DNA from 3 places in the Streptomyces sp. LARHCF249 genome. Region 2 is predicted to be linked to each of the others. Evidence: riboswitches for the same ligand, from Rfam matches in the RefSeq annotation. Region 2 holds a riboswitch; each other region holds the start of a gene.
What was found. Region 2 has a riboswitch for S-adenosylmethionine ahead of ACIPUC_RS08310 (aminotransferase class V-fold PLP-dependent enzyme). Riboswitches for the same ligand answer to the same signal wherever they lie in the genome.
Positions count from the first base shown of each region.

Region 1: it holds a riboswitch for S-adenosylmethionine, as region 2 does, so the genes downstream of both, ACIPUC_RS30165 (aminotransferase class V-fold PLP-dependent enzyme) here and ACIPUC_RS08310 (aminotransferase class V-fold PLP-dependent enzyme) in region 2, are expected to answer to the same signal.
Region 3: it holds a riboswitch for S-adenosylmethionine, as region 2 does, so the genes downstream of both, thrC (threonine synthase) here and ACIPUC_RS08310 (aminotransferase class V-fold PLP-dependent enzyme) in region 2, are expected to answer to the same signal.

Region 1 is NZ_JBIXJQ010000012.1:171,507-181,405, forward strand. Features, by position in the region: gene ACIPUC_RS30135 (NlpC/P60 family protein) at 1-857, opposite strand, end outside; gene ACIPUC_RS30140 (NlpC/P60 family protein) at 1,088-2,116, opposite strand; gene ACIPUC_RS30145 (NYN domain-containing protein) at 2,369-3,733, opposite strand; gene ACIPUC_RS30150 (hypothetical protein) at 3,772-4,011, opposite strand; gene ACIPUC_RS30155 (rhomboid family intramembrane serine protease) at 4,149-4,871, shown strand; gene ACIPUC_RS30160 (Lrp/AsnC family transcriptional regulator) at 4,868-5,149, shown strand; gene ACIPUC_RS30165 (aminotransferase class V-fold PLP-dependent enzyme) at 5,524-6,921, opposite strand; SAM riboswitch class IV at 7,141-7,257, opposite strand; gene trpD (anthranilate phosphoribosyltransferase) at 7,342-8,406, opposite strand; gene qcrB (cytochrome bc1 complex cytochrome b subunit) at 8,571-9,899, opposite strand, start outside.
Region 2 is NZ_JBIXJQ010000002.1:757,416-767,314, forward strand. Features, by position in the region: gene ACIPUC_RS08270 (cytochrome c oxidase subunit 4) at 1-100, shown strand, start outside; gene ACIPUC_RS08275 (Ig-like domain-containing protein) at 218-1,462, shown strand; gene ACIPUC_RS08280 (hypothetical protein) at 1,523-1,927, opposite strand; gene ctaE (aa3-type cytochrome oxidase subunit III) at 2,127-2,747, shown strand; gene qcrC (cytochrome bc1 complex diheme cytochrome c subunit) at 2,824-3,633, shown strand; gene qcrA (cytochrome bc1 complex Rieske iron-sulfur subunit) at 3,630-4,685, shown strand; gene qcrB (cytochrome bc1 complex cytochrome b subunit) at 4,682-6,313, shown strand; gene trpD (anthranilate phosphoribosyltransferase) at 6,478-7,542, shown strand; SAM riboswitch class IV at 7,627-7,743, shown strand; gene ACIPUC_RS08310 (aminotransferase class V-fold PLP-dependent enzyme) at 7,963-9,360, shown strand; gene ACIPUC_RS08315 (Lrp/AsnC family transcriptional regulator) at 9,735-9,899, opposite strand, start outside.
Region 3 is NZ_JBIXJQ010000009.1:98,138-108,036, reverse strand. Features, by position in the region: gene ACIPUC_RS25470 (phosphoribosylanthranilate isomerase) at 1-239, opposite strand, end outside; gene ACIPUC_RS25465 (Uma2 family endonuclease) at 456-953, shown strand; gene groL (chaperonin GroEL) at 1,048-2,670, opposite strand; gene ACIPUC_RS25455 (cold-shock protein) at 2,973-3,179, opposite strand; gene ACIPUC_RS25450 (MoaD/ThiS family protein) at 3,588-3,863, opposite strand; gene thrC (threonine synthase) at 3,902-5,200, opposite strand; SAM riboswitch class I at 5,194-5,345, opposite strand; gene ACIPUC_RS25440 (glucosyl-3-phosphoglycerate synthase) at 5,531-6,508, shown strand; gene ACIPUC_RS25435 (alpha,alpha-trehalose-phosphate synthase (UDP-forming)) at 6,555-7,910, shown strand; gene otsB (trehalose-phosphatase) at 7,960-8,808, opposite strand; gene ACIPUC_RS25425 (DUF3263 domain-containing protein) at 8,883-9,119, opposite strand; gene ACIPUC_RS25420 (ABC transporter substrate-binding protein) at 9,166-9,899, opposite strand, start outside.

The sequences.
Region 1 (9,899 bases), on a different contig from region 2:
TGCGAGGTGCGCGGCAGCGAGACCCCGGCCTGCCGGTACGACCAGACCATCAGCCCGGAGCAGTCGAAGCCGGAGGGGCCGGTGGAGCCCCACACGTACGGGCGGCCGACCGCGGCCCGGGCCGCCATCACGGCGGCCGCGGCGCGCCCCGACGAGGGCCCTTCGGGACCCGCGGAGGGCAGGTCGGGCAGCGCGTCAAAGCGGCCGCCCGAGCGGGAGGCGCGCTCGAAATCGGCCCGTTCCTCGGAGGGCATGGCGTTGAGCAGCCGCCGGGCGGCCGCGAGCTTGGCCGTGACGGAGCGCTTGTGCCGGGCCACGTCGGCGCGCAGCGCGTCGAGTTCGGCGAGTTTGCGGGAGGCCTCCCGGCGCTCCTGGCCGAGCCGGCGCTGCTCCTCGCGGAGCTCGTCCAGCTGCCGGGCCTGGCGGCCGGTCAGCCGGTCCAGGGCGGCGGCCTGCTCCAGGTACGCGTCGGGGTTCTCGGCCAGCATCAGGCCGACGGCGGGGTCGATGCCGCCGCTGCGGTACTGGGCCCCGGCGAAGGTGCCGAGGATGCCCCGCATCGTGTTGATGCGCTCCTGGCCGCGGGCGACCGCGTCCTGGGCCCGGTTGACCTCGGCGCGCAGCCGGCCGGCCTTCTCGCCCGCCTCGTTGAAGCGCTCGGTGGCCTGCTCCGCCTCCTCGAAGAGCCGGTCGACCTGGGCGCGGGAGCCCGCTGCGGGGTCCTGCGGCAGGCCGGGGGCGGCGCTCGCAGGTGCGCCCGTCATGGCGACGGCGGCCGTGGCCGCGGCGGCGGTGAGGACGGTGGCCTTCGTGTTCCGGTCGAGGCTGCCGAGCCCGGGCCGGCGATGGGACGCCACGTGAAACCGCTCCCTTCCCAGAGACCGCTCAGGAGTGGCCCGGGTCCGCCCCCCGTGGACGGACGTGTGCCGGGTTACGCGCTGGCAGACAGTAGCCGCGCCACCGGGCACCGACCAACGACCGTCGGCGGGCACGCACGGTGACGCCCCACCGGAGACGCAGGTCACCGGCGGGGCGCGGGGTCAGAGCGGAGCCCTGGAATTCGCCCGGATGGGCGGTGGGCGGCGCGTCAGGAGACGCGGACGCCGAACATGAAGGGCATGTTGTCCATCGACTCGTACTTGATGCCGCCGCGCGGGTTGGAGGCGTGCAGCGTCATGTTGTTGCCGGCGTAGAGGCCGACGTGGTGCAGGTCGTTGTAGAAGAAGACCAGGTCGCCGGGCTGGAGCTGGCTGCGGCTGATGCGGGTGCCGTCGTTCGCCTGGGTGTAGGTGGTGCGGGTGATGCTCACACCGGCCTGCTTGTACGCCCACTGGGTCAGCCCGGAGCAGTCGAAGGCGCTCGGGCCGGTGGCGCCGGAGACGTACGCGCCGCCCAGCTTGGTCTTGGCGGCCGCCAGGGCGGCACCGGCGCGGCCGGAGGCGCTCACGTTGCCGAGGTCGACGCGCTGGCTGTCGCTGCGGCTGGCGCGCGACTCCTCGTCCTTGAGCGCCGCGCGCTCCTGCGCGGTCAGGGTGTTGAGCAGGGCCTGGGCCGCGGCGAGCTTCTCCTGCGAGACCTTCTTCTTCTCGCCGAGCTCCTTGCGGGTGGCGTCGAGGTCGGCGAGCTTGCCGGCGGCCTCCTGGCGCTGCTGCGCGAGGGTGCGCTGCTTGGCCTGGATCTTCTGGACCGCCTCGACCTGCTTGCCGCTCAGGTGCTCCAGGGAGGAGGCCTTGTCGAGGTAGCTGTCGGGGTCCTCGGAGAGGAGCAGGGCGAGCGACTGGTCTATGCCGCCGCTGCGGTACTGCGCGCTCGCCATCGAACCGAGCGTGCCGCGCAGCTCGTTGAGGTCGCCCTGGCCGCGCGCGACCTGGTCCTGGAGCTGCCCGATCTCCTTCTCGAGCTTCTCCTGGCGTTCCTTGGCCCCGTTGAACTTCTCGGTGGCCTGCTCCGCCTCTTCGTAGAGCGCGTCGACCTGGGACTTGACCTCGTCCTTGCTCGGCTTCGCCGGGGCGGCGGTGGCGCCCTGGGTGGAGAGCGCGACGGCCGCGGCCGCGGTGGCGGTCAGTACGGTCACACGAGCGCGGGTCGGCTGCTTGGGTCGACGGTGGGACGCCACGAAGGCGAGCTCCTTCTTCCTAGAGCCGCCGAAGAACGCAACTCGGCAGCACCTTCGCTGCCACCCCGAATGAGTGATCTACCGCACGAAGGTTTGAGCAGACCCTAGTGACCCGACTGTGATCAGTTCAAATCCTGCCGGGAAAAAAGTCGGTCCCCGACCAGCTTCTTTACCTACAGCGCACGCTCTGTGCAGGTCACTTGACGGTACGTTCCCTGAGAGCCCTGCCAATTCGGGCATGCGGGGCGGGAGTTACGAAACGCGCGAAAGCCGCTTCAGTAGCAAAGCGGACGCGACCGGCCGCGCACCCGCCTTGGCCACCCCGTCCGCGACCTCCCGGTCGGTGGAGACCACGACCACCGGCCGGCCGGGCGGCTCCGCGCGCACCAGCTGGCGGATCAGCTCGTCCGCCGTCACCCCTGCCTTGGAGAACAGCACCCGGACCCCGCGCGGCGGCGCGAGCAGCACCGGGGCGGCCAGTTCCGCCCCGTCGAAGACGCAGGTCATCTCCGCGCCCGTCTGCGCGGCCAGCATCGACAGCCCGCCCAGCAGCCGCAGCCGCTGCTTCTCCAGCGGCATCGTCGGATAGCCCGTCTTGGTCACGTTGTAGCCGTCGACCACCAGGTGGGCCTGCGGCAGCGCCAACAGCTGGTCCAGCAGCGCCGGGTCGGTCTCCGACAGGGCACGCGCCGCGATGTCCTTCGGCGTCATCCGGCCCGGCTCCACGGCCTCCACGGTGTCCGCCGGGCGTGTCGACACCGGCGGCAGCGCCAGCTCGCGGCGCAGCCCCGCCGCCGCGTCCAGCACGGTGTCCAGCAGCAGCCGCAGCCGCATGTCCTCGATGCTGCGTCCCTCGCGGGTGGCCCGGCGCGAGGTCTCCAGCGCCGTCTCCACCTCCGCCAGCCGGGACTTGAGCCGCCGGGTCTCGCTCTCGGCGGCGGCCACCCGTGCGGCCGCCTCGCCGCGGATCCCGTCGATCTCCGTGTTGACCTTGCGCAGGGCCGCCTCGCCGCGCTTGACGTCGCTGAGCGCGCTGCGCAGCTTGCGCTGAAGCGATTCCGCTTCCTTGCGGGCCTCGTCCAGCTCGGCCCGCACCTGCTCGCCGCCCGAGCGCTGCAGGTTCCGCACCTGCGCCAGCTCCTCGCGCAGCCGGTCCAGCTCGCGCCGGGTCTCCTCGCCGACCCGCTCGGCGTCGGCGCGCTGCGCCTCCTCGCCCGCGGCGGCCACCAGCTTGACCCAGCCGACCGGCCTCAGGACGTACGCGGCGGCCGCCACGTCCAGCGGATCCGCGGCGGCGGGCGGTGCGCCGGACTCCAGCGCACCGGCCAGGTCCGCCTGCGCCTCGCGCAGCTTCTCGGCGACCCGGCTGCGGAACACGGGGTCGGTCTCGACCGCCGCGGCCATCGCGTTGCCCGCGAACTTGGCGCGCCGGGTCGGGGTGAAACGGGCGTACTGGCGCAGCTGCGCCGGGAGGTCAGCGACCGTCAGTCCGCCGAAGGCGTCCGAGACGAGCGCGACGACCCGGCGCCGCACGCCTTCCGGCAGCGGGCGGTCGAGCACCTCGGCGGCGTCGCCGGCCGCATCGGCCGGCTCAGCGCCGCTTGCTGGCTCCACAATCCGTCACCCCTACCGATCTACCTGTGGGCGGGGCTCCGTCAGGAGTCCGCGCCCGGCCTGTCCACGAGCTCGATCTGGTCCACCGCGTTGCACCAGCGGCAGCGGACCGACTCGATGGTCTCATTGACCACCTCGCGCTCCTCGACCTTGGGCTCCCCGGCGAGGTCCAGGTGGACGTACTCCACGACCTTCGACGAACGGGTGACGTCGAAGCGCGTGAGGTTGCCGCACAGGGTGCAGCGCCACCGGGTGGTGTCGGTCGGCAGGGGAACCGTCATCAGGCCGCTCTCTCCTTCGTAGCTGATTCAATTAAAGCCGTCTGCTGAGCCGTCCGCGCCGATTGGGCGGACGCCGGCTCGTAACCCTACGGCCTGCCACCGCCTCGGGTGGGGTGGGTTGCGTCATGCTCTGTCACATGATCGTAAGGTGGCAGGCCGTTCGCGAGGCCGCCCGGGGACCGGTGGTCACCCATGCGCTGATCGCGGGCTGCGCCCTGGTGTTCGTACTCGGCCCGGCCTCGGGGCTGAACCCGGCCTACGGGACCGGCGAGGGGCTGCTGACCGCCGGTACGGAGTACTTCCGGCGCTGGGGAGTGGTACCGGACGAGTTGTTCACGGGCCGCCCGCGGGCCTGGCTGACCCCGCTGACCGCGCTGTTCGTGCACGGGAGCTGGCTGCACCTGCTCGGCAACATGCTCTTCCTCCACGTGTTCGGCGCGATGGCGGAGGAGCGGATGGGCCGGCCGGCGTTCCTCGTGTTCTACGTCTGTACGGGGTACGCGGCGCTGGCGGTGTACGCGGCGGCCAACGCGGGGTCCGCACAGACGCTGGTCGGGGCGTCCGGGGCCATCTCGGCGGTGCTGGGCGCCTTCCTGTACCTGCTCCCGCGGGCCAGGGTGACGAGCCTGTTCCCGTTCCTTTTCTTCCTGCCGCTGCGGTTCCCGGCGTGGATCGTGCTGCTGTTCTGGTTCGCCCTCCAAGGGGTGGCGGCGCACCGTGCGGGCAGCGGTCCCGGGGTCGCCTATCTGGCCCATCTGGTGGGCTTCTCCGTCGGCTTCCTGTACGCGTGGGCGCGTTATCGGCCTGCGACTAGAGTGGGGCGACCAGCGACGGCCACCGAGGGAGACAGCCAGCCGTGATCACCGCGATCGTGCTCATCAAGACCAGCGTGGACCGCATCCCCGAGATCGCCGAGTCCATCGCCGCGCTGGACAGCGTCAGCGAGGTCTACTCCGTCACGGGGACGTACGACCTGATCGCGCTGGTCCGCGTGGCCCGCCACGAGAACCTGGCGGACATCATCCCGGGCCGCATCAGCAAGATCCCGGGCGTCGAGGCGACCGACACGCACGTGGCGTTCCGTACGTACTCGCAGCACGACCTCGAGGCGGCGTTCGCCATCGGCCTCGACGCGTAGGTCGCCCTCGGCTCCGCCCCGGTCCGCCTCGAACGCCGGCGGGGCCGGGTTCTCCGTCAGAGCCCGGGCAGCCGCTCGCCCGGCCGGGCCGGGCGCCCCATCCGGCGCCCGCCGCCCACTCCCGGACGCGGCCGCGGTCGCGCCACCAGTCCCGGACCGACTCCGGGGTCAGGTCGTCGTAGAGCACGAGCTCCGGAGCCCGCAGCCGTACCGTCCGGCAGCTGTCGGTCTCCGCCCCGTAGAAGGGGCCCGGCACGGTGCGCCAGTTGCGCTCCTGCCACCGTCCCGTCCACGGGGCCCCGGAGGGGAGCCGTACCGGTTCCAGCGTGGCGGCGGTCGGTATCGGGTCCCAGTACGTCATGGTCCGCAGCCTGTCAGACGGCCGGGACGCAGCGGCCCTGCTCGGTGCGGTACTGCCACTTCGCGCCGTCCGCGACGAGTTCGCGCACCGCGCGGACGAAGCGCTCCACGTGCTCGTCCGGGGTGCCTGCGCCGAAGCTGACGCGGATGGCGTTCAGGGCGGGGGTTCCGCCGGACGAAGAGGCCGCCTCCGGGGCGCCGCATTCGCCCTGGGCCTGCGGCTCGCTGCCCAGCAGGGTGCGGACCAGCGGGTGGGCGCAGAACAGGCCGTCGCGCACGCCGATCCCGTACTCCGCGGACAGGGCGGCCGCGAAGTGGGAGCTGTTCCAGCCGTCCACGACGAACGAGATGACGCCGACGCGCGGGGCGCCGTCGCCGAACAGGGAGAGGACGCGGACCGCCGGGACGCCGGCCAGGCCCTCGCGGACCTTGGTGATGAGGTGCCGCTCGCGGGCCACCAGGTTCTCGAACCCGGCTTCCCGAAGGGCCCGGCAGGCGGAGGCGATCGCGTAGACGCCGATCACGTTCGGGGAGCCGGCCTCGTGGCGGGCGGCCGTGGCGTGCCACTCGACGTCCACCCCGCCGTCCGCGCGGCGGGCGACCGTGCGGGAGGCGCCGCCGCCGGCCAGGTACGGCTCGGCCTCCTGGAGCCAGTCCGCGCGGCCGGCGAGGACGCCCGAGCCGAAGGGGGCGTAGAGCTTGTGGCCGGAGAAGGCGACCCAGTCCACGTCGAGGTCCTGGACCGAGACGGGGTGGTGGGGGGCCAGCTGGGCGGCGTCCAGGACGATCCGCGCGCCGTGGGCGTGCGCGGCGGCGGCGAGCTCCTTCACCGGCCACAGTTCACCGGTGACGTTGGAGGCGCCGGTGACGCAGACCAGGGCCGGGCCGTAGGGCGCCCGGTCGGCGAGCGCCCGCTCCAGGGTGGCGACGGCCTCGTCCGAGGTGCGGGGGGCGTTGAGGTAGGTGACCTGCGCGTCCGTCCACGGCAGCAGCGCTGCGTGGTGCTCGGTCTCGAAGACGAAGACCTGGCAGCCGGCCGGGAGGGCGGCCGCGAGCAGGTTCAGGGAGTCGGTGGTGGACCGGGTGAAGACCACCTGGTCGGCGGGGCGGCAGTCGAGGAACTCGGCGACCGTGGCCCGGCTCTGCTCGAAGAGGTCGGTGGAGAGCTGCGAGAGGTAGCCGGCGCCGCGGTGGACGCTGCCGTAGTACGGGGCGTACGCGGCCACGTCGTCCCAGACCCGCTGGAGCGCGGGGGCGCTGGCCGCGTAGTCGAGGGCGGCGTAGGTGACCTCGCTGCCGGTGACGAGCGGGACGGTGACGTCCCGTCCGAGGACCGGCAGCGGCTCCGCGCAGGCGGGGTCGACGGCGGTGACGGGGGCGGCGGTGGCGGCGGCGTTCAGGGATGCGGACATGGCGGAATCTCCCGGCAGGCAGGGGTGAATGGCTTCGGTGTGCCCGTACGCGGCCACGGCGCGGCGCCGTGCGGCGGGGTACGGGAAGCCCTCGGAGCTGAACGCGGGTACGCGGAAACGACCCTGGTCCGAGGGTTGAAGAAGGGGCGGAGTCGCCCTATCGCATTCGCTTGCTCACGGAAAACGCTCCTCGAGAGACCAGGACCCCTGGTGTCGAGGGATCCGCGCTTGCCGTAGACCTCGCTGCCTACGACCTGGTCATCACCCGGGGCACCCCGCCACGGAAGGAGGGTTGCCGGACAGCAAGCCGGGGCCTAAACGCTGTCACTCGTGACCTGGTCAGCATCCTGCCACAAGATCCCGCACGCGCAAGGCCCCGGTCCACCATCCGGACCGGGGCCTTGACCGAAAAGCACGGCGTCAGGCGTTGCTGGCCGCCACCCAGCGTTCCAGGGCGGCCCGGGCCGCGCCCGAGTCGACCGACTCCGCCGCGCGGGCGATGCCCGCCGCGATCTGCTCCTCCAGGCTGCCCGAGCCCGGGTCCAGCGCCACCAGGGCCGCCGCCGAGTTCAGCAGGACCGCGTCGCGGACCGGGCCGGTCTCGCCGGCCAGCAGGCGGCGGGCGATGTCGGCGTTGTACGAGGCGTCCGCGCCCCGCAGCTCCGACACGTCGACCAGGGAGATGCCCACGTCACGGGGGTCGAAGGGCTGCTCGGCGACCTTGCCGTCGCGTACCCACCACACCCGCGAGGTGGCGGTGGTGGTGAGCTCGTCCAGGCCGTCGTCGCCGCGGAAGACGAGCGCCGAGGAGCCGCGCTCGGCGAGGACGCCGGCCACGATCGGGGCAACCCGGGGGTCCGCGACGCCCGTGGCCTGGGCACGGACCTTGGCCGGGTTGGTCAGCGGGCCGAGGAAGTTGAAGGTGGTGCGGATGCCCAGCTCCTTGCGGGCCGCGGCCACGTGCCGCAGCGCCGGGTGGAACTTCACCGCGAAGCAGAAGGTGATGCCGGCCTCCTCCACGACCTCCGCCACCCGCGCGGGGGTGAGGTCCAGGTTGACGCCGAGCTTCTCCAGCACGTCCGAGGAGCCGCTCGCGGAGGACGCGGCCCGGTTGCCGTGCTTGACCACCTTGGCGCCCGTACCGGCCACGACGATCGCCGACATCGTGGAGATGTTCACCGTTTTCGCCCCGTCGCCGCCGGTGCCGACGATGTCCACCGTGCGGCCCGGCACCTCGATGAGGTTGGCGTGTGCGTACATGGCCCGGACCAGGCCGTTGATCTCCGCGACCGTCTCCCCCTTGGCCCGCAGCGCGACCGCGAAGCCGGCGATCTGGGCGTCGGTGGCCTCGCCGCGCATGATCCGGTCCATGGCCCAGGCGGTGTCCTCCGCGTTCAGGTCCCGTCCGGTGAGCAGCGCCTCGAGTACGCCCGGCCAGCCACGGGCCGCCACGCTGTCGCCGCCTGCCGGGGTCGCAACGTTCATGGTCCGCTCCTGCTGTCGTCGCCCGCCGATGTGGGGCCCACGTCGAATGGGAAGGGCTTCAGCCTATCCAGCCCCGGAGACGGCAAAGAGCCCCGTCCAGACACTGGACGGGGCTCTCGCCGTGGCGACACGAGGACTGACCGAAATCAGTCCCTCAAACGGGATCAGTGGTGGCCGTGGCCGCTCTGGATCTCCTTGTACTCCTCCACCGTGGGCTTCGGGATCTGGTTGCCCTCGGCGTAGAAGCCCTTGCTGAGCTTCGCGCGCAGCTTCTGGCTGAGCTTCACCTTGCGCTCGACACCGTTCTCGTCGACCGTCGGGCCGATCTCGATCGGCTCGTAGGTGACGTACGAGGTGAGCGTGTGCAGCTTGTCCTGCGAGAGCGGCTCGTGGACCTCGACGAACTCACCGTGCGGCAGGCGCTTGATGATGCCGGTCTCGCGACCGTGCAGCACCTTGTCCCGGTCCCGGCGCTGGAGGCCGAGGCAGATCCGCTTGGTGGCGATGAAGGCGAGCACCGGGACGACGAAGAAGCCGATCCGGACGAACCAGGTGAGCGCGTTCAGCGACAGGTGGAAGTACTGCGCGAACATGTCGTTGCCGCCGCCGATGAGGAGCACGATGTACTCCGCGATCCAGGCGACACCGAAGGCCGTACGGGTCGGGACGTTGCGCGGGCGGTCCAGCAGGTGGTGCTCGCGCTTGTCACCGGTGACCCAGGACTCGATGAACGGCCAGACGGCGATCGCGCCCAGCACCAGCGGGAAGAGCAGCAGCGGGATGAACACGCCCAGGACGAGCGTGTGGCCCCACAGGTTGATCTCCCAGCCGGGCATGGCCCGGATCAGGCCTTCCGGCATACCCATGTACCAGTCGGGCTGCGCACCGGTGGACACGTGGTCCGGGCGGTACGGGCCGAGCGCCCAGATCGGGTTGATCGAGGCGAGCGCCGCGATGGCCGCGATGACACCGAAGACCAGGAAGAAGAAGCCTCCGGCCTTGGCCATGTAGACCGGCAGCAGCGGCATGCCGACGACGTTGTTGTTCGTCTTGCCGGGGCCGGGGAACTGGGTGTGCTTGTGGTAGAAGACCAGGATCAGGTGGGCCACCAGCAGGCCCATCATGATGCCGGGCAGCAGCAGGATGTGCACCGAGTAGAACCGCGCGACGAAGTCGCCGCCCGGGAACTCCCCGCCGAACAGGAACATCGACAGGTACGTGCCGACGACCGGGACGGACAGGATGGCGCCCTGCATGAAGCGGACACCGGTACCCGAGAGCAGGTCGTCCGGCAGCGAGTAACCGGTGAAACCGGTGAACATGCCGAGGACCAGCAGCAGGAAGCCGAAGATCCAGTTGATCTCGCGCGGCTTGCGGAACGCGCCGGTGAAGAAGACGCGCATCATGTGCACGACCATCGCCGCGACGAAGATCAGCGCGGCCCAGTGGTGGATCTGACGGATGAGCAGGCCGCCGCGGACGTCGAAGCTGAT
Region 2 (9,899 bases):
CTTCGGCTGGTGGCTCATGTACTTCTCGGCCCCGATCATCCTGATCGGCCTGTGGGGCTGGGTGTACGAGTACTACCGCGGTGAGAACCAGAACCAGTAGCAAGACCCGTAGCACGCAGTGAACCCGGGGCCCGGACACCTCTTCGGAGGAGTCCGGGCCCCTCGTTTGCAGTCACCCCGCGCGCCGTAATTGTCATATCTTCATAGCGTTGGCTCCATGAAGCACTCACCGCGTCTTTGGACGGTACTCAGCTGCTCACTGCTGGTCGCGTCCCTCGGGGCCGGCGCCACCGCATGCGGGTCCGGCGACAACCCGCTGTCAGCCCGCCCGTACGACGCGGGCGAGCAAGTCGCCTTCAACCAGGCCGCCGGCGGGCGCCCCGTGGACCCCAACAAGCCCCTCGAAGTCACCACGAAGGGGGGTGAGGCACGCATCACCGACGTCACCGTCGTGGACACCCACGGACGCCGCCTGGCGGGCGAGCTGTCCGCCAAGGGAGACCGCTGGCACAACACGGCGTCCATGGCGGCAGGCGTCCGCTACACGGTCACCGTCAGCACCGAGAACGGCAAGGGAGCCCCGGGGCAGCGCACGATCTCGTTCGACACCACCCCGGCCAAAGGCGTCCTGAAGGTCGAATTCGGGCCGGAGGAAGGCAAGTACGGCGTCGGACAGCCCCTCACCGCCGACCTCAGCGAACCCGTCAAGGACAAGGCCGCCCGCGCCGTCGTCGAACGGGGGCTCGTCGTCACCGCCCCCGCCGGCGTCGAGGGCGCCTGGCACTGGGTCGACGACAAGACGCTCCACTACCGGCCCAAGGAGTACTGGCCGGCCAACACGGAGGTCTCCGTACGGAGCAACCTGGAGGGCGTTCTGATCCAGGACCACCTCTACGGGGCCGCGGCCAAGCCGCTGAAGCTGGAGATCGGCGACCGCGTCGAGGTCACCACCGACGCCTCCTCGCACTACCTCACGTTCAAGCGCAACGGAGAAGTGATCAACACCATTCCGGTGACCACCGGAAAGCCCGGCTTCTCCACCCGCAACGGCGTCAAGGTGGTGCTCGGCAAGCAGTACTACGTCCAGATGCGCGGGGACACCGTCGGCATCGGCGGCAGTGAGTACTACAACCTGCCCGTCTACTACGCCACGCGCGTCACCTGGAGTGGTGAATACGTCCACGCCGCGCCGTGGTCCGTCGGCTCGCACGGCTATGCGAACGTCAGCCACGGCTGCACCGGCATGAGCACCGGCAACGCCGCCTGGTTCTACGAGAACATCACCGAGGGCGACATCGTCCAGGTGATCAACAGTATCGGCGACGACATGGACATCTTCGGCAACGGCTTCGGCGACTGGAACATGGACTGGAAGGACTGGCGGCAGGGCAGCGCCCTCCTCAAGGGCACCCAGGAAGGCCGCAGCCCCGTCGACCAGGCCCGCCTGCGGCCCACCGTCTGACCGTCGGGCCGTCAGGCCGTCCGAGGGCCCACGGGAACCCCGGGGCCCGCGGACGGCCCGTCAGGCGGCCGAGGAGGCCAGGCGGGAGCGCAGCAGGGCCGCCAACGCGTCCGCGAACTCCACCGGGTCCACCGGCAGGGTCACCGCCGCGTCCGCGCGGCTCCACGTGGCCAGCCAGGCGTCCTGGGGGCGCCCCATCAGCAACAACACCGGCGGACACCGGAAGATCTCGTCCTTGATCTGCCGGCACACGCCCATGCCCCCGGCCGGAACCGCCTCGCCGTCCAGCACGCACACGTCGATGCCGCCGGCGTCCAGCTCCGACAGAACCGCCGGCAGCGTCGCGCACTCCAGGAACTCCACCGGCGGCAGGTCCGCGGCCGGCCTGCGCCCTGCCGCCAGCCGCACCTGCTCCCGGGTGCCCGCGTCGTCGCTGTACACCAGAACCCGCGCAGTCGCCCGCATTTCGTTCCTCCACGTGTCACGTGAATCACGTTGATGTTGCGCGGGATGCTACTCCTCCCCATGCGCTGCCAACATCGGTTCGGACACCCTCGCACGAGACGCTCATTCGCTCATCTGATGGGCCGTTCGGGCCTTGCACACGCCCCGGACACTCCGAACGGCACCCCCCGGGGTGAGGGCGGGATAAGCGACCGACATAATGTCGGTCGTGGCGACAGCAACGACAGTAGATACCGGGCACGCGCACCCGACGGTCAACCGGCCGAACCTCGTCAGCGTCGGAACCATCATCTGGTTGAGTTCCGAGCTGATGTTCTTCGCGGCCCTCTTCGCGATGTACTTCACCCTGCGATCCGTGACAGGCGCCGAGTTCTGGACAGAGAAGGCCGCGGCCTTGAATCTGCCCTTCTCGGCGACGAACACGACGATCCTGGTGCTCTCCTCGCTCACCTGCCAGCTCGGCGTATTCGCCGCCGAGCGCGGTGACGTGAAGAAGCTCCGGACGTGGTTCATCATCACGTTCGTCATGGGTGCGATCTTCATTGGCGGCCAGGTGTTCGAGTACACCGAGCTGGTCAAGCACGAGGGCCTCAGCCTCTCGTCAGACCCGTACGGGTCGGTGTTCTACCTGACCACCGGCTTCCACGGTCTGCACGTGACGGGCGGTCTCATCGCCTTCCTGCTGGTCCTCGGCCGGACGTACGCGGCCAAGAGGTTCACCCACGAACAGGCCACGTCGGCCATCGTCGTGTCCTACTACTGGCACTTCGTCGATGTCGTCTGGATCGGCCTCTTCGCGACGATCTACCTGATCAAGTAGCGAACACGTCACCGGGCCCGACCCGGCACTCCATCCAGACACACCGACGCAGAAGATCCTGACACCGGGGTAATCCGTGAAAAAGCTCTCCGCACGACGACGCCATCCGCTGGCGGCGGTCGTCGTTCTACTCCTCGCGCTGGCGGCCACTGGGGGGCTGTACGCCGCCTTCGCGCCCGCGGGCAAGGCGCAGGCCGATGAAACCGCCCAGTCCCTCGCCATCGAGGAGGGCAAGAAGCTCTACGCCGTGGGTTGCGCAAGCTGCCACGGAACCGGCGGTCAGGGTTCCTCTGACGGCCCGAGCCTGGTCGGCGTCGGCTCCGCGGCCGTCGACTTCCAGGTGAGCACGGGCCGCATGCCCGCCCAGCAGCCCGGCGCCCAGGTGCCGAAGAAGCCCAACATCTACACGCAGGCGCAGATCGACCAGCTGGCGGCGTACATCGCCTCCCTCGGTGCCGGTCCGATCACGCCGACCGAGAAGCAGTACGACCCGGCAGGTGCCGACGTCGCCGCTGGTGGTGAGCTGTTCCGCAACAACTGCGCGCAGTGCCACAACTTCACCGGCGAGGGCGGCGCCCTGACGAACGGCAAGTACGCCCCCAACCTTGAGGACGTCTCGCCGAAGCACATCTACGAGGCCATGCTCACCGGCCCGCAGAACATGCCCTCCTTCCCGGACGGAACCATGCCGGAGAAGCAGAAGAAGGACATCATCGCGTACCTCGAGAACGTCAACGGCGAGAAGTCCACCAGCCCCGGTGGCCTCAAGCTCGGCGGCCTCGGTCCCGTTGCCGAGGGTCTGTTCGGCTGGATCTTCGGTCTGGGTGCGCTGATCGCTGTTGCCGTCTGGGTCGGGGCCCACACCGCTAAGGCCAAGAAGTCATGAGTCAAGACATTCCCGAAGAGAAGCACCTGCCGAGTGAGCAGGGCGACGCGCACCACGGTGCCGTAGCGGTCGCGGACAACCCGTTCGCCGACCCGGGCCTGCCGGTCCACAGGCCGCGCATCCAGGACATCGACGAGCGTGCGGCGAAGCGTTCCGAGCGCACCGTCGCGATGCTGTTCACGCTGTCGATGCTGGCCACGGTCGCCTTCATCGCCTCCTACGTCACCCTCCCGGTCGACAAGATCGTGTACATCTTCCCCATCGGGAAGGTGAGCGCGCTCAACTTCGCGCTGGGCATGACCCTCGGCACGGCGCTGTTCTGCATCGGCGCGGGCGCGGTCCACTGGGCCCGCACCCTGATGTCCGACGTCGAGGTCGCGGCCGAGCGGCACGAGATCGCCGCTCCGCCGGAGGTCAAGGCGCAGGTCATGCAGGACTTCCGCGACGGTGCGGACGAGTCCGGCATCGGCCGCCGCCCGCTGATCCGCAACACGCTGCTGGGCGCGCTGGCCATGCTGCCGCTCTCCGCCGTCGTGATCATGCGTGACCTGGGCCCGCTGCCCGAGGACAAGCTGCGCAAGACCCTGTGGGCCAAGGGCAAGCTGCTCATCAACCAGAACACGATGGAGCCGCTGCGTCCCGAGGACGTCCTGGTCGGTTCGCTGACCTTCGCCATGCCGGAAGGCCTGGAGGAGGAGCAGCACGACTTCCAGGTCCAGATCGCCAAGGCCGCCCTGATGATCGTCCGGATCAAGCCGGAGGACATCAAGGACAAGCAGGAGCTGGAGTGGTCCCACGACGGGATCGTGGCCTACTCCAAGATCTGCACCCACGTCGGCTGCCCGATCAGCCTGTACGAGCAGCAGACGCACCACGTGCTCTGCCCGTGCCACCAGTCCACCTTCGACCTCTCCGACGGCGCCCGTGTCATCTTCGGCCCGGCTGGTCACGCGCTTCCGCAGCTGCGGATCGGTGTGAATGACGAAGGCTTCCTCGAAGCGCTCGGCGACTTCGAAGAGCCCGTCGGTCCTGCATTCTGGGAGCGCGGATGAGCACTGCGACCACTGACACCAAGGCGCGCAAAGCGCCGGCCGGCGAGCGCGTAGCCGACTGGGCGGACGGCCGCCTGGGCATCTACGGCCTGGCCAAGGCCAACATGCGCAAGATCTTCCCGGACCACTGGTCCTTCATGCTGGGTGAGATCTGCCTCTACAGCTTCATCATCATCATCCTCACGGGTGTGTACCTGACGCTGTTCTTCCACCCGAGCATGAACGAGGTCGTCTACCACGGCTCGTACGTGCCCATGCAGGGCGTCATGATGTCCGAGGCCTTCGCCTCGACCCTGGACATCAGCTTCGACGTCCGCGGCGGCCTGCTCATCCGTCAGATCCACCACTGGGCCGCGCTGATCTTCGTCGCGGCGATGGTCGTGCACATGATGCGCGTCTTCTTCACCGGCGCGTTCCGCAAGCCGCGCGAGATCAACTGGATCTTCGGCTTCCTGCTGCTGGTCCTCGGCATGTTCACCGGTTTCACCGGTTACTCGCTGCCGGACGACCTGCTCTCGGGTACCGGTGTCCGCTTCATGCAGGGCGCCATCCTGTCCGTCCCGGTCGTCGGCACGTACCTGTCGATGTTCCTGTTCGGCGGGGAGTTCCCGGGCGGCGACTTCGTCGCGCGGTTCTACTCGGTGCACATCCTGCTGCTGCCCGGCATCATGATGGGCCTGCTGGTGGCCCACCTGATCCTGGTCTTCTACCACAAGCACACCCAGTTCCCCGGCCCCGGCAAGACGAACAACAACGTCGTCGGCATGCCGCTGCTGCCGGTCTACATGGCCAAGGCCGGAGGCTTCTTCTTCCTGGTCTTCGGTGTCATCGCGGCCATCGCGGCGCTCGCCTCGATCAACCCGATCTGGGCGCTCGGCCCGTACCGCCCGGACCACGTGTCCACCGGTGCGCAGCCCGACTGGTACATGGGTATGCCGGAAGGCCTGATCCGGGCCATGCCCGGCTGGGAGATCAACCTGTGGGGCCACACGCTCGTCCTGGGCGTGTTCATCCCGCTGCTGCTCTTCCCGCTGGTGCTGGGCGCGATCGCCGTCTGGCCGTTCATCGAGTCCTGGGTCACCGGTGACAAGCGCGAGCACCACCTGCTGGACCGCCCGCGCAACGTCCCGACCCGTACGGCCTTCGGTGTCGCCTGGATCGCGGAGTACATCGTGCTCCTCATCGGCGGCGGCAACGACATGTTCGCGCAGTACTTCCACCTGTCGCTGAACGCGCTCACCTGGTTCGTCCGGATCGGCTTCTTCGTCGTCCCGGTGCTCGCCTTCATCGCCACCAAGCGGATCTGCCTCGGCCTCCAGCGCCGGGACCGGGACAAGGTGCTGCACGGTCGCGAGACCGGCATCATCAAGCGCCTGCCGCACGGTGAGTTCGTCGAGGTCCACGAGCCGCTCTCGCAGGACAAGCTGCACACGCTCACCTCGTACGTCACCTACGAGCCGATCGAGATCGGCCCGACGGTCGACGAGAACGGTGTCGAGCGCAAGGTGAAGCTCAGCCAGAAGCTGCGCGCGAAGCTCAGCAAGGGCTTCTACGCCGAGGGCAACCAGATCCCGAAGCCCACGGTGGAGGAGTACAAGGAGATCCAGAGCGGCCACGGCCACCACTGATCCCGTTTGAGGGACTGATTTCGGTCAGTCCTCGTGTCGCCACGGCGAGAGCCCCGTCCAGTGTCTGGACGGGGCTCTTTGCCGTCTCCGGGGCTGGATAGGCTGAAGCCCTTCCCATTCGACGTGGGCCCCACATCGGCGGGCGACGACAGCAGGAGCGGACCATGAACGTTGCGACCCCGGCAGGCGGCGACAGCGTGGCGGCCCGTGGCTGGCCGGGCGTACTCGAGGCGCTGCTCACCGGACGGGACCTGAACGCGGAGGACACCGCCTGGGCCATGGACCGGATCATGCGCGGCGAGGCCACCGACGCCCAGATCGCCGGCTTCGCGGTCGCGCTGCGGGCCAAGGGGGAGACGGTCGCGGAGATCAACGGCCTGGTCCGGGCCATGTACGCACACGCCAACCTCATCGAGGTGCCGGGCCGCACGGTGGACATCGTCGGCACCGGCGGCGACGGGGCGAAAACGGTGAACATCTCCACGATGTCGGCGATCGTCGTGGCCGGTACGGGCGCCAAGGTGGTCAAGCACGGCAACCGGGCCGCGTCCTCCGCGAGCGGCTCCTCGGACGTGCTGGAGAAGCTCGGCGTCAACCTGGACCTCACCCCCGCGCGGGTGGCGGAGGTCGTGGAGGAGGCCGGCATCACCTTCTGCTTCGCGGTGAAGTTCCACCCGGCGCTGCGGCACGTGGCCGCGGCCCGCAAGGAGCTGGGCATCCGCACCACCTTCAACTTCCTCGGCCCGCTGACCAACCCGGCCAAGGTCCGTGCCCAGGCCACGGGCGTCGCGGACCCCCGGGTTGCCCCGATCGTGGCCGGCGTCCTCGCCGAGCGCGGCTCCTCGGCGCTCGTCTTCCGCGGCGACGACGGCCTGGACGAGCTCACCACCACCGCCACCTCGCGGGTGTGGTGGGTACGCGACGGCAAGGTCGCCGAGCAGCCCTTCGACCCCCGTGACGTGGGCATCTCCCTGGTCGACGTGTCGGAGCTGCGGGGCGCGGACGCCTCGTACAACGCCGACATCGCCCGCCGCCTGCTGGCCGGCGAGACCGGCCCGGTCCGCGACGCGGTCCTGCTGAACTCGGCGGCGGCCCTGGTGGCGCTGGACCCGGGCTCGGGCAGCCTGGAGGAGCAGATCGCGGCGGGCATCGCCCGCGCGGCGGAGTCGGTCGACTCGGGCGCGGCCCGGGCCGCCCTGGAACGCTGGGTGGCGGCCAGCAACGCCTGACGCCGTGCTTTTCGGTCAAGGCCCCGGTCCGGATGGTGGACCGGGGCCTTGCGCGTGCGGGATCTTGTGGCAGGATGCTGACCAGGTCACGAGTGACAGCGTTTAGGCCCCGGCTTGCTGTCCGGCAACCCTCCTTCCGTGGCGGGGTGCCCCGGGTGATGACCAGGTCGTAGGCAGCGAGGTCTACGGCAAGCGCGGATCCCTCGACACCAGGGGTCCTGGTCTCTCGAGGAGCGTTTTCCGTGAGCAAGCGAATGCGATAGGGCGACTCCGCCCCTTCTTCAACCCTCGGACCAGGGTCGTTTCCGCGTACCCGCGTTCAGCTCCGAGGGCTTCCCGTACCCCGCCGCACGGCGCCGCGCCGTGGCCGCGTACGGGCACACCGAAGCCATTCACCCCTGCCTGCCGGGAGATTCCGCCATGTCCGCATCCCTGAACGCCGCCGCCACCGCCGCCCCCGTCACCGCCGTCGACCCCGCCTGCGCGGAGCCGCTGCCGGTCCTCGGACGGGACGTCACCGTCCCGCTCGTCACCGGCAGCGAGGTCACCTACGCCGCCCTCGACTACGCGGCCAGCGCCCCCGCGCTCCAGCGGGTCTGGGACGACGTGGCCGCGTACGCCCCGTACTACGGCAGCGTCCACCGCGGCGCCGGCTACCTCTCGCAGCTCTCCACCGACCTCTTCGAGCAGAGCCGGGCCACGGTCGCCGAGTTCCTCGACTGCCGCCCCGCCGACCAGGTGGTCTTCACCCGGTCCACCACCGACTCCCTGAACCTGCTCGCGGCCGCCCTCCCGGCCGGCTGCCAGGTCTTCGTCTTCGAGACCGAGCACCACGCAGCGCTGCTGCCGTGGACGGACGCGCAGGTCACCTACCTCAACGCCCCCCGCACCTCGGACGAGGCCGTCGCCACCCTGGAGCGGGCGCTCGCCGACCGGGCGCCCTACGGCCCGGCCCTGGTCTGCGTCACCGGCGCCTCCAACGTCACCGGTGAACTGTGGCCGGTGAAGGAGCTCGCCGCCGCCGCGCACGCCCACGGCGCGCGGATCGTCCTGGACGCCGCCCAGCTGGCCCCCCACCACCCCGTCTCGGTCCAGGACCTCGACGTGGACTGGGTCGCCTTCTCCGGCCACAAGCTCTACGCCCCCTTCGGCTCGGGCGTCCTCGCCGGCCGCGCGGACTGGCTCCAGGAGGCCGAGCCGTACCTGGCCGGCGGCGGCGCCTCCCGCACGGTCGCCCGCCGCGCGGACGGCGGGGTGGACGTCGAGTGGCACGCCACGGCCGCCCGCCACGAGGCCGGCTCCCCGAACGTGATCGGCGTCTACGCGATCGCCTCCGCCTGCCGGGCCCTTCGGGAAGCCGGGTTCGAGAACCTGGTGGCCCGCGAGCGGCACCTCATCACCAAGGTCCGCGAGGGCCTGGCCGGCGTCCCGGCGGTCCGCGTCCTCTCCCTGTTCGGCGACGGCGCCCCGCGCGTCGGCGTCATCTCGTTCGTCGTGGACGGCTGGAACAGCTCCCACTTCGCGGCCGCCCTGTCCGCGGAGTACGGGATCGGCGTGCGCGACGGCCTGTTCTGCGCCCACCCGCTGGTCCGCACCCTGCTGGGCAGCGAGCCGCAGGCCCAGGGCGAATGCGGCGCCCCGGAGGCGGCCTCTTCGTCCGGCGGAACCCCCGCCCTGAACGCCATCCGCGTCAGCTTCGGCGCAGGCACCCCGGACGAGCACGTGGAGCGCTTCGTCCGCGCGGTGCGCGAACTCGTCGCGGACGGCGCGAAGTGGCAGTACCGCACCGAGCAGGGCCGCTGCGTCCCGGCCGTCTGACAGGCTGCGGACCATGACGTACTGGGACCCGATACCGACCGCCGCCACGCTGGAACCGGTACGGCTCCCCTCCGGGGCCCCGTGGACGGGACGGTGGCAGGAGCGCAACTGGCGCACCGTGCCGGGCCCCTTCTACGGGGCGGAGACCGACAGCTGCCGGACGGTACGGCTGCGGGCTCCGGAGCTCGTGCTCTACGACGACCTGACCCCGGAGTCGGTCCGGGACTGGTGGCGCGACCGCGGCCGCGTCCGGGAGTGGGCGGCGGGCGCCGGATGGGGCGCCCGGCCCGGCCGGGCGAGCGGCTGCCCGGGCTCTGACGGAGAACCCGGCCCCGCCGGCGTTCGAGGCGGACCGGGGCGGAGCCGAGGGCGACCTACGCGTCGAGGCCGATGGCGAACGCCGCCTCGAGGTCGTGCTGCGAGTACGTACGGAACGCCACGTGCGTGTCGGTCGCCTCGACGCCCGGGATCTTGCTGATGCGGCCCGGGATGATGTCCGCCAGGTTCTCGTGGCGGGCCACGCGGACCAGCGCGATCAG
Region 3 (9,899 bases), on a different contig from region 2:
CTCTCCCCGGTGAACCGGCGCACCTCGTCCACCGACTGCCGCCGGAACACCCCGACGGTGAGCACCCCGTCCGGCACCCGAGCGGCGAGCTCCCGCGCCGTGGCGGCGTCGACCGTACGCGGGCTGCCGGGGGCGAAGACGAACCCGACGGCGTCCGCCCCGGCGGCCACGGCCACGTCGACATCGTGCGCCGTCTTGAGCCCGCAGATCTTGATGAACACGTTCGTCCCGTCCGTCATACCAGCAGTCAACCAAACCGGGAGCGATTCCCGGCGATGCGTCCCATCAGCCGGGCACGGGCGCACACCCGCCCTTAGCCTGGGACGAGGCACACATTCAGGGCGCAGCACGCCACCCGGAGGACGATGGTGACGATCATGATCGAGCGGGCTACACCCATAGAGGCGCCGTCAGCGCCGCCGACGTACGAAAGCCTCCTGCGCACCGTCGAGGAGATGAACACGCCAGACGGCTTCAAGGCCGAGCTCATCCGGGGGAAGATCGTCGTGTCACCGTGGTCCAAGCTGCGCTACTCCCGTCGCATGCGTGTACTGCGCGAGCAGCTGCAGGCTCACGTTCCCAAGGGACACTTCGCGGATACCTCCCCCTTCCTCTTCCAGTTCCCGGCGGCCGAGCGCGGCTACGGTCCGGATCTGTACGTCGCGGACGAGTCCGCGTTCGATGAGGAAGGCCGCCACGCGGACGGCGCGGCCCTGTCGCTCGTCGGCGAGTTCACCTCCGTCTCCACGAAGGACGCCGACTGGACCGAAAAGCTGGAGGTTTACGGCCGGATCGTGCCCGTCTACTTGGTCGTCGACGTGGAGGGTTCGGAGATCACCTGCTTCTGGGACCCCTCGCCGCAGGGGTACCGCTCCCGTACGACGGTGTCCTTCGGCGAGCCCCTGCACATCCCCGAGCCGTTCGAGTTCGCGATCGACACCACCGGATTTTGAGGCGCCGGGAACGCCCGAGGGCGGCACCCCCCGCAGGGGATGCCGCCCTCGTTCGAGAACAGCCGATCGAGCCGGGGCCGGAGCCCCGTCGCGATCAGAAGTCCATGTCACCGCCCGGCATGCCGCCCGGGGCGCCCGCGGACGCCTTCTCCGGCTTGTCGGCGATGACGGCCTCGGTGGTGAGGAAGAGGGCCGCGATGGACGCCGCGTTCTGCAGGGCAGAGCGGGTGACCTTCGCCGGGTCGATGATGCCCTCGGCGATCATGTCCACGTACTCGCCGGTCGCGGCGTTCAGGCCCCAACCGATCTGCAGGTTGCGGACCTTCTCCACGACGACGCCACCCTCGAGACCACCGTTGACGGCGATCTGCTTGAGCGGGGCCTCGAGGGCCAGGCGCACGGCGTTGGCGCCGGTCGCCTCGTCGCCCGTGAGCTCGAGCTTCTCGAAGACCGCGGAGGCCTGGAGCAGGGCCACGCCGCCACCGGCGACGATGCCCTCCTCGACGGCCGCCTTCGCGTTGCGAACGGCGTCCTCGATGCGGTGCTTGCGCTCCTTGAGCTCGACCTCGGTCGCGGCACCGGCCTTGATGACGGCCACGCCGCCGGCCAGCTTCGCGAGGCGCTCCTGGAGCTTCTCGCGGTCGTAGTCCGAGTCGGAGTTCTCGATCTCGGCGCGGATCTGGTTCACGCGACCCTGGACCTGGTCGCTGTCACCGGCACCGTCGACGATGGTGGTCTCGTCCTTGGTGATGACGACCTTGCGGGCGCGGCCGAGCAGGTCGAGACCGGCGTTCTCCAGCTTGAGGCCGACCTCCTCGGAGATGACCGTGCCACCGGTGAGGATGGCGATGTCGCCGAGCATGGCCTTGCGGCGGTCGCCGAAGCCCGGGGCCTTGACGGCGACGGACTTGAAGGTGCCGCGGATCTTGTTGACGACCAGGGTCGACAGGGCCTCGCCCTCGACGTCCTCGGCGATGATCAGCAGCGGCTTGCCGGACTGCATGACCTTCTCCAGGAGCGGCAGCAGGTCCTTGACCGAGCCGATCTTGGAGTTGACGATCAGGATGTACGGGTCGTCGAGCGACGCCTCCATACGCTCCATGTCGGTGGCGAAGTACGCCGAGATGTAGCCCTTGTCGAAGCGCATGCCCTCGGTGAGCTCGAGCTCGAGACCGAAGGTCTGCGACTCCTCGACGGTGATGACGCCTTCCTTGCCGACCTTGTCCATGGCCTCGGCGATGAGCTCGCCGATCTGGGTGTCAGCGGCGGAGATGGAGGCCGTGGAAGCGATCTGCTCCTTGGTCTCGACATCCTTCGCCTGCTCGAGCAGGGCGCCCGAGACGGCCTCGACGGCCTTCTCGATGCCACGCTTGAGGGCCATCGGGTTGGCGCCGGCAGCCACGTTGCGCAGGCCCTCGCGGACGAGCGCCTGGGCGAGCACGGTGGCGGTGGTCGTACCGTCGCCGGCGACGTCGTCCGTCTTCTTGGCGACTTCCTTGACCAGCTCGGCGCCGATCTTCTCGTACGGGTCCTCGAGCTCGATCTCCTTGGCGATGGAAACACCATCGTTGGTGATCGTGGGGGCGCCCCACTTCTTCTCAAGGACGACGTTGCGACCCTTGGGGCCAAGGGTGACCTTGACGGCGTCGGCGAGCTGGTTCATCCCACGCTCGAGACCGCGCCGGGCCTCCTCGTCGAACGCAATGATCTTGGCCATCTGAAGTGGTCCTCCCGGACAGCGGTGGATTGCTCCTGGACCGCGCCCGCGCCCGCGACGGACGGCCTGCGTGCCCGGCGGTTCCTTCCCGCCGGACCCTGCGGGCCTCACCGACCCGGTCCTCGTTCAGTAGCACTCTCACCAGGAGAGTGCTAACGCCAATGATTAGCACTCGACCCCCGCGAGTGCAAGCGGCTTGGGGCAACACCCCGGTGAACACACCGGCGACGCGCGAGGGGCCCACATCCCGTGTCCAGGATGTGGGCCCCTCATGTACGCGTGGGCGGTCGATCGCGCCGGGACTAGCCGAGTGCGAGCTTGACCATGTCCGCCTGCGGACCCTTCTGGCCCTGCGAGATCTCGAACTCGACCCGCTGACCCTCTTCAAGGGTGCGGTACCCGTCCATCTGGATGGCGCTGTAGTGGACGAACACATCCGCACCACCGTCGACCGCGATGAAGCCGTAGCCCTTCTCCGCGTTGAACCACTTGACGGTGCCCTGAGCCATGCCTAACTCCCCTATTACTGGCCCTTGCGCAGGAACGCACTTCGCGGTCCCGGGTCATCACTTGCGTCGGAACGCGTCGACCGAGGCTGAATGTATCCGCGCCGGTGCTGTCTGCAACAGGTCAATCCGACGAGAATTCTGGACACGGGGAAACATAGAAATAGAGTGAAAATCTGGCATATTCCAGGGCAACTCGGGCCCGGCATATCTCGCCAAAGCCCCATACCGCACTTGCACATTGACCCGATGTCGACCCTCACGCGACCCGTTCATATGCGGCGGGCAAGTCCAGCGGAGGGGACTTCCCCAACCCTACCGCGCCCAATCAAACAGAATTACCCCCTCCGCTTATTAACGGAGGGGGTAATTACGTTTCGCGTATCAGCCGGCGGGGCCGTGCCGGTCCGGTCAGCCCCCGGCGACGGCGGGAATGATCGAGACACCCGCGCCGTCCGGCGTCGCCGCCGCCAGCCCGCCCTCGAAGCGCACGTCGTCGTCGTTGACGTAGACGTTCACGAAGCGGCGCAGCTTGCCCTGGTCGTCGAGCACGCGGGCGGCGATGCCCGGGTGGCTCTTGTCGAGCGACTCGATGACCTCGGCGAGGGTCGCCCCCTCGGCGGGGACCTCGGCCTGACCGCCGGTGTAGGTGCGCAGGATGGTGGGGATGCGGACGTTGACGCTCATGGCGGTACTGCCTTTCCGGTAGTGCAGGGGGGGTCGGGTCAGGCCAGGCCGGCGGCGCGGAACGCGTCCAGGCTCGGGCGGATGGTGGCGGTCTGGCCGCTGTCCGCGGCCACCGCCTCCAGGGTCTTGAGGCCGTCTCCGGTGTTCAGGACGACGGTGGTCAGCGCCGGGTCGAGCTGCCCGTTCTCGATGAGCTTCTTCGTGACGCCGACGGTCACGCCGCCCGCGGTCTCGGCGAAGATGCCCTCGGTCTGCGCGAGGATCTTGATGGCCTCGACGACCTGCTCGTCGGTGACGTCCTCGACGAAGCCGCCGGTGCGCCGCGCGATGTCCAGGACGTACGGGCCGTCCGCCGGGTTGCCGATGGCCAGGGACTTGGCGATGGTGTTCGGCTTCTGCGGGCGGACCACGTCGTGACCGGCCTTGAAGGCGGTCGACACCGGGGAGCAGCCCTCGGCCTGGGCACCGAAGATCTTGTACGGCTTGTCCTCGACGAGACCGAGCTTGATCAGCTCCTGCAGGCCCTTGTCGATCTTCGTCAGCTGCGAGCCGGACGCGATCGGGATCACGATCTGGTCGGGCAGCCGCCAGCCGAGCTGCTCGCAGATCTCGTACGCCAGGGTCTTGGAGCCCTCGCCGTAGTACGGGCGCAGGTTGACGTTGACGAAGCCCCAGCCCTCGCCCAGCGGGTCGCCGATGAGCTCGGAGCAGAAGCGGTTCACGTCGTCGTAGTTGCCCTCGATGCCGACGAGGTCGCCGCCGTAGACACCGGCCATGACGACCTTGCCCTGCTCCAGGTCGTGCGGGATGAACACGCAGGAGCGGAAGCCGGCGCGGGCGGCCGCGGCGCCGACGGCGCCGGCCAGGTTGCCGGTGGAGGAGCAGGACAGGGTGGTGAAGCCGAAGGCGCGGGCCGCCTCGACGGCGATGGCCACGACGCGGTCCTTGAAGGAGTGCGTCGGGTTGCCGGAGTCGTCCTTGACGTAGAGCTTGCCGGTGACGCCGAGCTCCTTGGCCAGGTTCTCCGCGTCCACGAGCTTGGTGAAGCCCGGGTTCAGGCTCGGCTTGGAGGCCACGTCCGCGGGGACCGGCAGCAGCGGCGCGTAACGCCAGATGTTGTTCGGGCCGGCCTCGATCGCGGCGCGCAGGGCCTCGGGGTCGCCGGTGGGAAGGTCGTAGGCGACTTCCAGCGGTCCGAAGCACTCGGCGCACGCGAAGATCGGACCGAGTTCGAAGCGGGTACCGCACTCGCGACACGAGAGGCCGGTGGCAGGTCCGAGATCAACAGAGGTGGCAACAGTCTGTGCAGCCATGATGGCGAGGCCCTTTCTCCTCATCTTCCCCATGGCGCACTTCGCCATGAGACGGAATTGGCACCTTCCCTAGCCGGGGCCCCGCGGGATGCTTGTCGCATCGCGAGAACCGACTGGAGGGTTGCCGGGGCTTCAACGGGCCGTGTCCCTCTGCCCCTCTGGATGAGCGGTATGGCACCGGCACACGCGCTCTATGGCGCGCCGGTGCGTTTATGCGCGAGGACCCCCGGCATGCGGTGGTCCTTCGCGTTGTTCAAGACTGTAACCGAAGGCCCGGGCGGTTGAGACAGGCGTCCGAACCGCGAGATGGATCACTTTTCGGTCAATACGACCAAGCCGCAAGGAGTGCTCAGAGTGCTGGAAGAGGTGGAGCGCTGGCTGGCCGACCGCTCCTGGTCCGCCGCCGACCGACCGCTCGACCAGCTGCTGGAGCGGAAACGGGCAGCTGGGACCACGGTCAGCGTGGTGCTGCCGGCGCTCGACGAGGAGGCGACGGTCGGCGCGATCGTCGAGGTGATCCGGCGTGAGCTGATCGAGGGACTGCCGGTGCCGCTGGTGGACGAGCTGATCGTGATCGACTCGGACTCCAGCGACGCTACGGCGGAGGTGGCGGCGAAGGCCGGTGCGCGCGTGGTGCACCGCGACGACATCCTGCCGCGGCTCCCGGCGCTGCCCGGCAAGGGCGAGGTGCTGTGGCGCTCCCTGCTGGCCGCCACCGGGGACGTCATCTGCTTCGTCGACGCCGATCTGCGGGACTTCTCGGCCACCTTCGTCTCCGGGATCGTGGGGCCGCTGCTGACCGAGCCGGACGTGCAGTTCGTGAAGGCCATGTACGACCGCCCGCTGGGCGACGCCCCGGGCCAGGGCGGCCGGGTCACGGAGCTGGTGGCCCGCCCGCTGCTCAACCTGCACTGGCCGCAGCTGGCCGGCTTCGTCCAGCCGCTGGGCGGCGAGTACGCCGTACGCCGCTCCCTGCTGGAGCGCCTGCCCTTCCCCGTCGGGTACGGCGTCGAGCTCGGCCTGCTGGTCGACGCGCTGCACATGGTCGGGCTGGACGCGCTGGCCCAGGTGGACGTGGGCGTACGGCTCCACCGCCATCAGGACGGGCAGGCGCTGGGCCGGATGGCCGCGGCGATCTACCGCACCGCGCAGCTGCGGCTCTCGCGCGGGCAGTCCCCCGGCTACCGCTGGGGGCACCCCCTCGTACGGCCGGAGCTGACGCAGTTCGAGCGGGGCCCGGACGGGTTCGTACCGCGCACGTACCCGGTGGACACCGAGGAGCGGCCGCCGATGCTGGGCATCGAGGAATACGCCGTGCGCCGCGCGGCCTGACGGCTTCGGAAGTTTGCGCGAGGCCGGGCCGGGCTAGGTTCGCGGCATGGCTGCATCTCAGGTACTCGTCGCCGCCAACCGCGGCCCGCTCTCGTACGCCCTCGACAACGACGGCGCGCTCAGCGCCCGGCGCGGCGGGGGCGGTCTCGTCTCCGGGCTCTCCGCGGCCCTCGCGGAGCAGCCGGAGGCGCTGTGGATCTGCGCGGCCCTGTCGGACGCGGACCGGGAGGCGGTCCGGCGGGGGGTCGCGGAGCCTGGCGTCCGCATGCTGGACATCGATCCCACGATGTACGACGACGCGTACAACGGCATCGCGAACTCGGTGCTGTGGTTCACCCACCACCACCTGTACGACGTTCCGCGCGAGCCGGTCTTCGACGCGGAGTTCCGGCGGCGCTGGGCGTCGTACACGGCGTACAACCAGGCCTTCGCGGAGGCCCTGGCCGAGGAGGCGGCGCAGGGTGCGTACGTCCTCGTGCAGGACTACCACCTGGCGCTGGTCCCGGGCGCGCTGCGCGAACTGCGGCCCGACCTGCGGATCGGGCACTTCACGCACACGCCGTGGGCGGCGAAGCCGTTCCTGGACATGCTCCCGGACGACGTCCGGGAGCAACTGCTCCACGGGATGCTCGGGGCGGACGTGCTGGGCTTCCACACCCGGGCCTGGGCGGACAGCTTCCTGGACGGCGCGGGCCGGGGGAACGTGGCGGTGTTCCCGCTGGGCGTCGACGCGCAGGAGCTGCAGGCGCTGGCCCACCGGCCGGAGGTGAACGACAAGCTGGCGCAGCTGCGGGCGGAGGTCGGCGACCTGAAGACGATCGTCCGGGTGGACCGGACGGAGCTGTCCAAGAACATCCTGCGGGGGCTGCTGGCGTACCGGGAGCTGCTCACGGTGCATCCCGAGTGGCGGGGCCGGGTGGTGCACCTGGCCTCGGCCTACCCGTCGCGGCAGGACCTGAAGGTGTACCGGGACTACACGGAGTCGGTGCGGGAGCTGGCGGCGGCGGTGAACGCGGAGTTCGGCACGGCGGACTGGCAGCCGGTGCTGGTGTCCGTGCAGGACGACTTCGCGCGGTCGCTGGCGGCCTATCGCATGGCGGACGTGGTGCTGGTGAATCCCGTGCGGGACGGGATGAACCTGGTGGCGAAGGAGGTGCCGGTGGTTTCGGAGGCGGGGTGCGTGCTGGTGCTGTCGCGCGGGGCGGGGGCGTACGAGGAGCTCGGGCAGGACTCGTTGACGGTGAACCCGTACGACGTCTCGGAGACGGCCGCTGCGCTGCACGCGGCGCTGGCCATGCCGGCGGAGGAGCGCGCGGAGCGCACGAAGCGTCTGGCGGCCGCCGCCACCGCCCTGCCGCCGGCGGCCTGGTTCACGGCCCAGCTGGCCGCGCTGCGCGCCTGAGCCGCGGGTCCGTTGCCGGGGGCGCTGCCCCCGCCAACGGACCCGCAGGTCAGGAACGCGCCGCCGCGGCCAGGGCTGCGAGGAAGGCGACCACCGCGCCGGGGCCCGGCAGGACCAGGTCGGCGCGGGAGGCGAGTTCCGGGACTTCCGCGGAGCCGCTGCACACCAGGAGCCCCGGCAGGCCGTCGGCCCTCCGCTTCTCGACCGCCGAGTACGCGGCCAGGTCGCCCAGGTCGTCGCCCGCGTACAGCACCGCCTCCGCGCCCGTCTCCGCCAGGAACTCGGTGAGGGCGACGCCCTTGTCCATGCCCGGGGGCCGCAGTTCCAGGACCGCGCGGCCCGGCTCCACCATCAGCCCGTGCCGCGCCGCCAGCTCCGCCAGGGGTTCGCGGAGCGCCGCGAACGCCGCCTCCGGATCCTCGGCGCGCCGCGTGTGGACGGCCAGCGCCCGGCCCTTCTCCTCGATCCACGTGCCCCGCCAGGCCCCGATCGAGTCGAGGAAGCCGGGGAGCTCGGCCCGTACCGCCGCCACCCCGGGGTGTTCGGCGGGGGCGTGCACGATCCCGCTGACGGCGTCCCAGCGTTCGGCCCCGTAGTGGCCGAGGACGACCAGGTGTTCCAGGCCCGGGACCCCGGCGAAGCCTCCGTAGCGGACGGCGACGCCCGCCGGCCGGCCGGTGATCACGGCGACGGAGGCCACCTCGGGGGCCAGCGCGGCCAGGGCGGGTACGGCTCCGGGGTGGGCCCGCGCCTGGTCCGGGTCCGGGACGATCTCGGCGAGGGTGCCGTCGAAGTCCAGGGCGACCACGGAACGGCGTGGTGCGCGGAGCAGGGCCTCGAGTCCCTCGCGTCCGGCTGCGGTGACGGGCATCGGCAAGTCGTGCGGATGGCTCCCCATACGGACGACCCTAACGGCCGCGCCGGGCGACGGCTATGGCGCGGACCACCCGGCCCGTGCGCTGCCCGTGCGCCCTAACGCCGGGCCCGCTGGGCCTCGCGGAGGCGGCGCAGGCGGTTCACCGTGCCCGGTGCGTGGGCCAGCGCGCGGGGATCGTCCATCAGCGCGTTGAGCAGCTGGTAGTAGCGGACCGGGGTCATCCCCAGCCCTTCCCGTATCGCCCGCTCCTTGACCCCCGGCCCGGGCCAGGTGCGTCCCTCGTACGCGAGCACCGCGGCCTCCGTGGCCGTCAGCCGCCCGTCGTCCGTCATACCGCCAGATTAACGCCGCCCACCGACACCGGCCGGGCGGCCCCGCTCACCTCGGCTCGGCCGCCCGCGCCTTCGCCGCGATCGCCTCCAGCACCTTGGCCGGCTGCCCGCCCGGCTGCACCGACGTGCCGATGTTCTGCTTGATGTCCTCGCTGACGCCCGCCCAGGACTTCTTGCCCACCGGGTAGAGCCGTGAGGACGGCAGGGCGTCCAGGAAGGTCTTCAGCTGCGGCGCGGTCCCGCCCGTACCGGCCTGGGCGGCCCGGTAGCCGGTGGTGGTGGCCGGGAGCAGGTCGTACATGCCGGTGAAGGCCGTCACGTTCTTCGCCTCGTACAGGTGGTCCAGGAACTTCCCGGACTCCTTGCGGTGGCCGTTCTTGAAGGCCATCACCCAGTCGGCGACGCCCATCGCCGAGCGCTCGGTGCCGTCGGAGGTCGGCATGGTGACCATGCCGAGCTTGACGCCCTTGGCGGCCGCCTGCTTGATCAGCGTCGGGTGGCCGTTGAGCATGCCGGCCTCGCCGCGCGTGAAGGCGTCGAAGGCGTCCTGCCGGTTCAGCTTGGCGGGTTCGACGGGCCCCGTCAGGCCCTGGCCGACCATCTTGTCGCGGAGGAACTCCAGCGCCTTGGCGTTCTCGGCGGAGTCGAGGGAGTACTGCTCCTCGTTGTCGGTGTAGCCGCCGCCGGCCGACAGCATCCACATCATCGTCTCGGCCTGGGCCTCCTCGCGGCCCAGCGGCAGTGCGAAGGGGGTGGGAACGCCCGCGGCCTTGAGCTTCT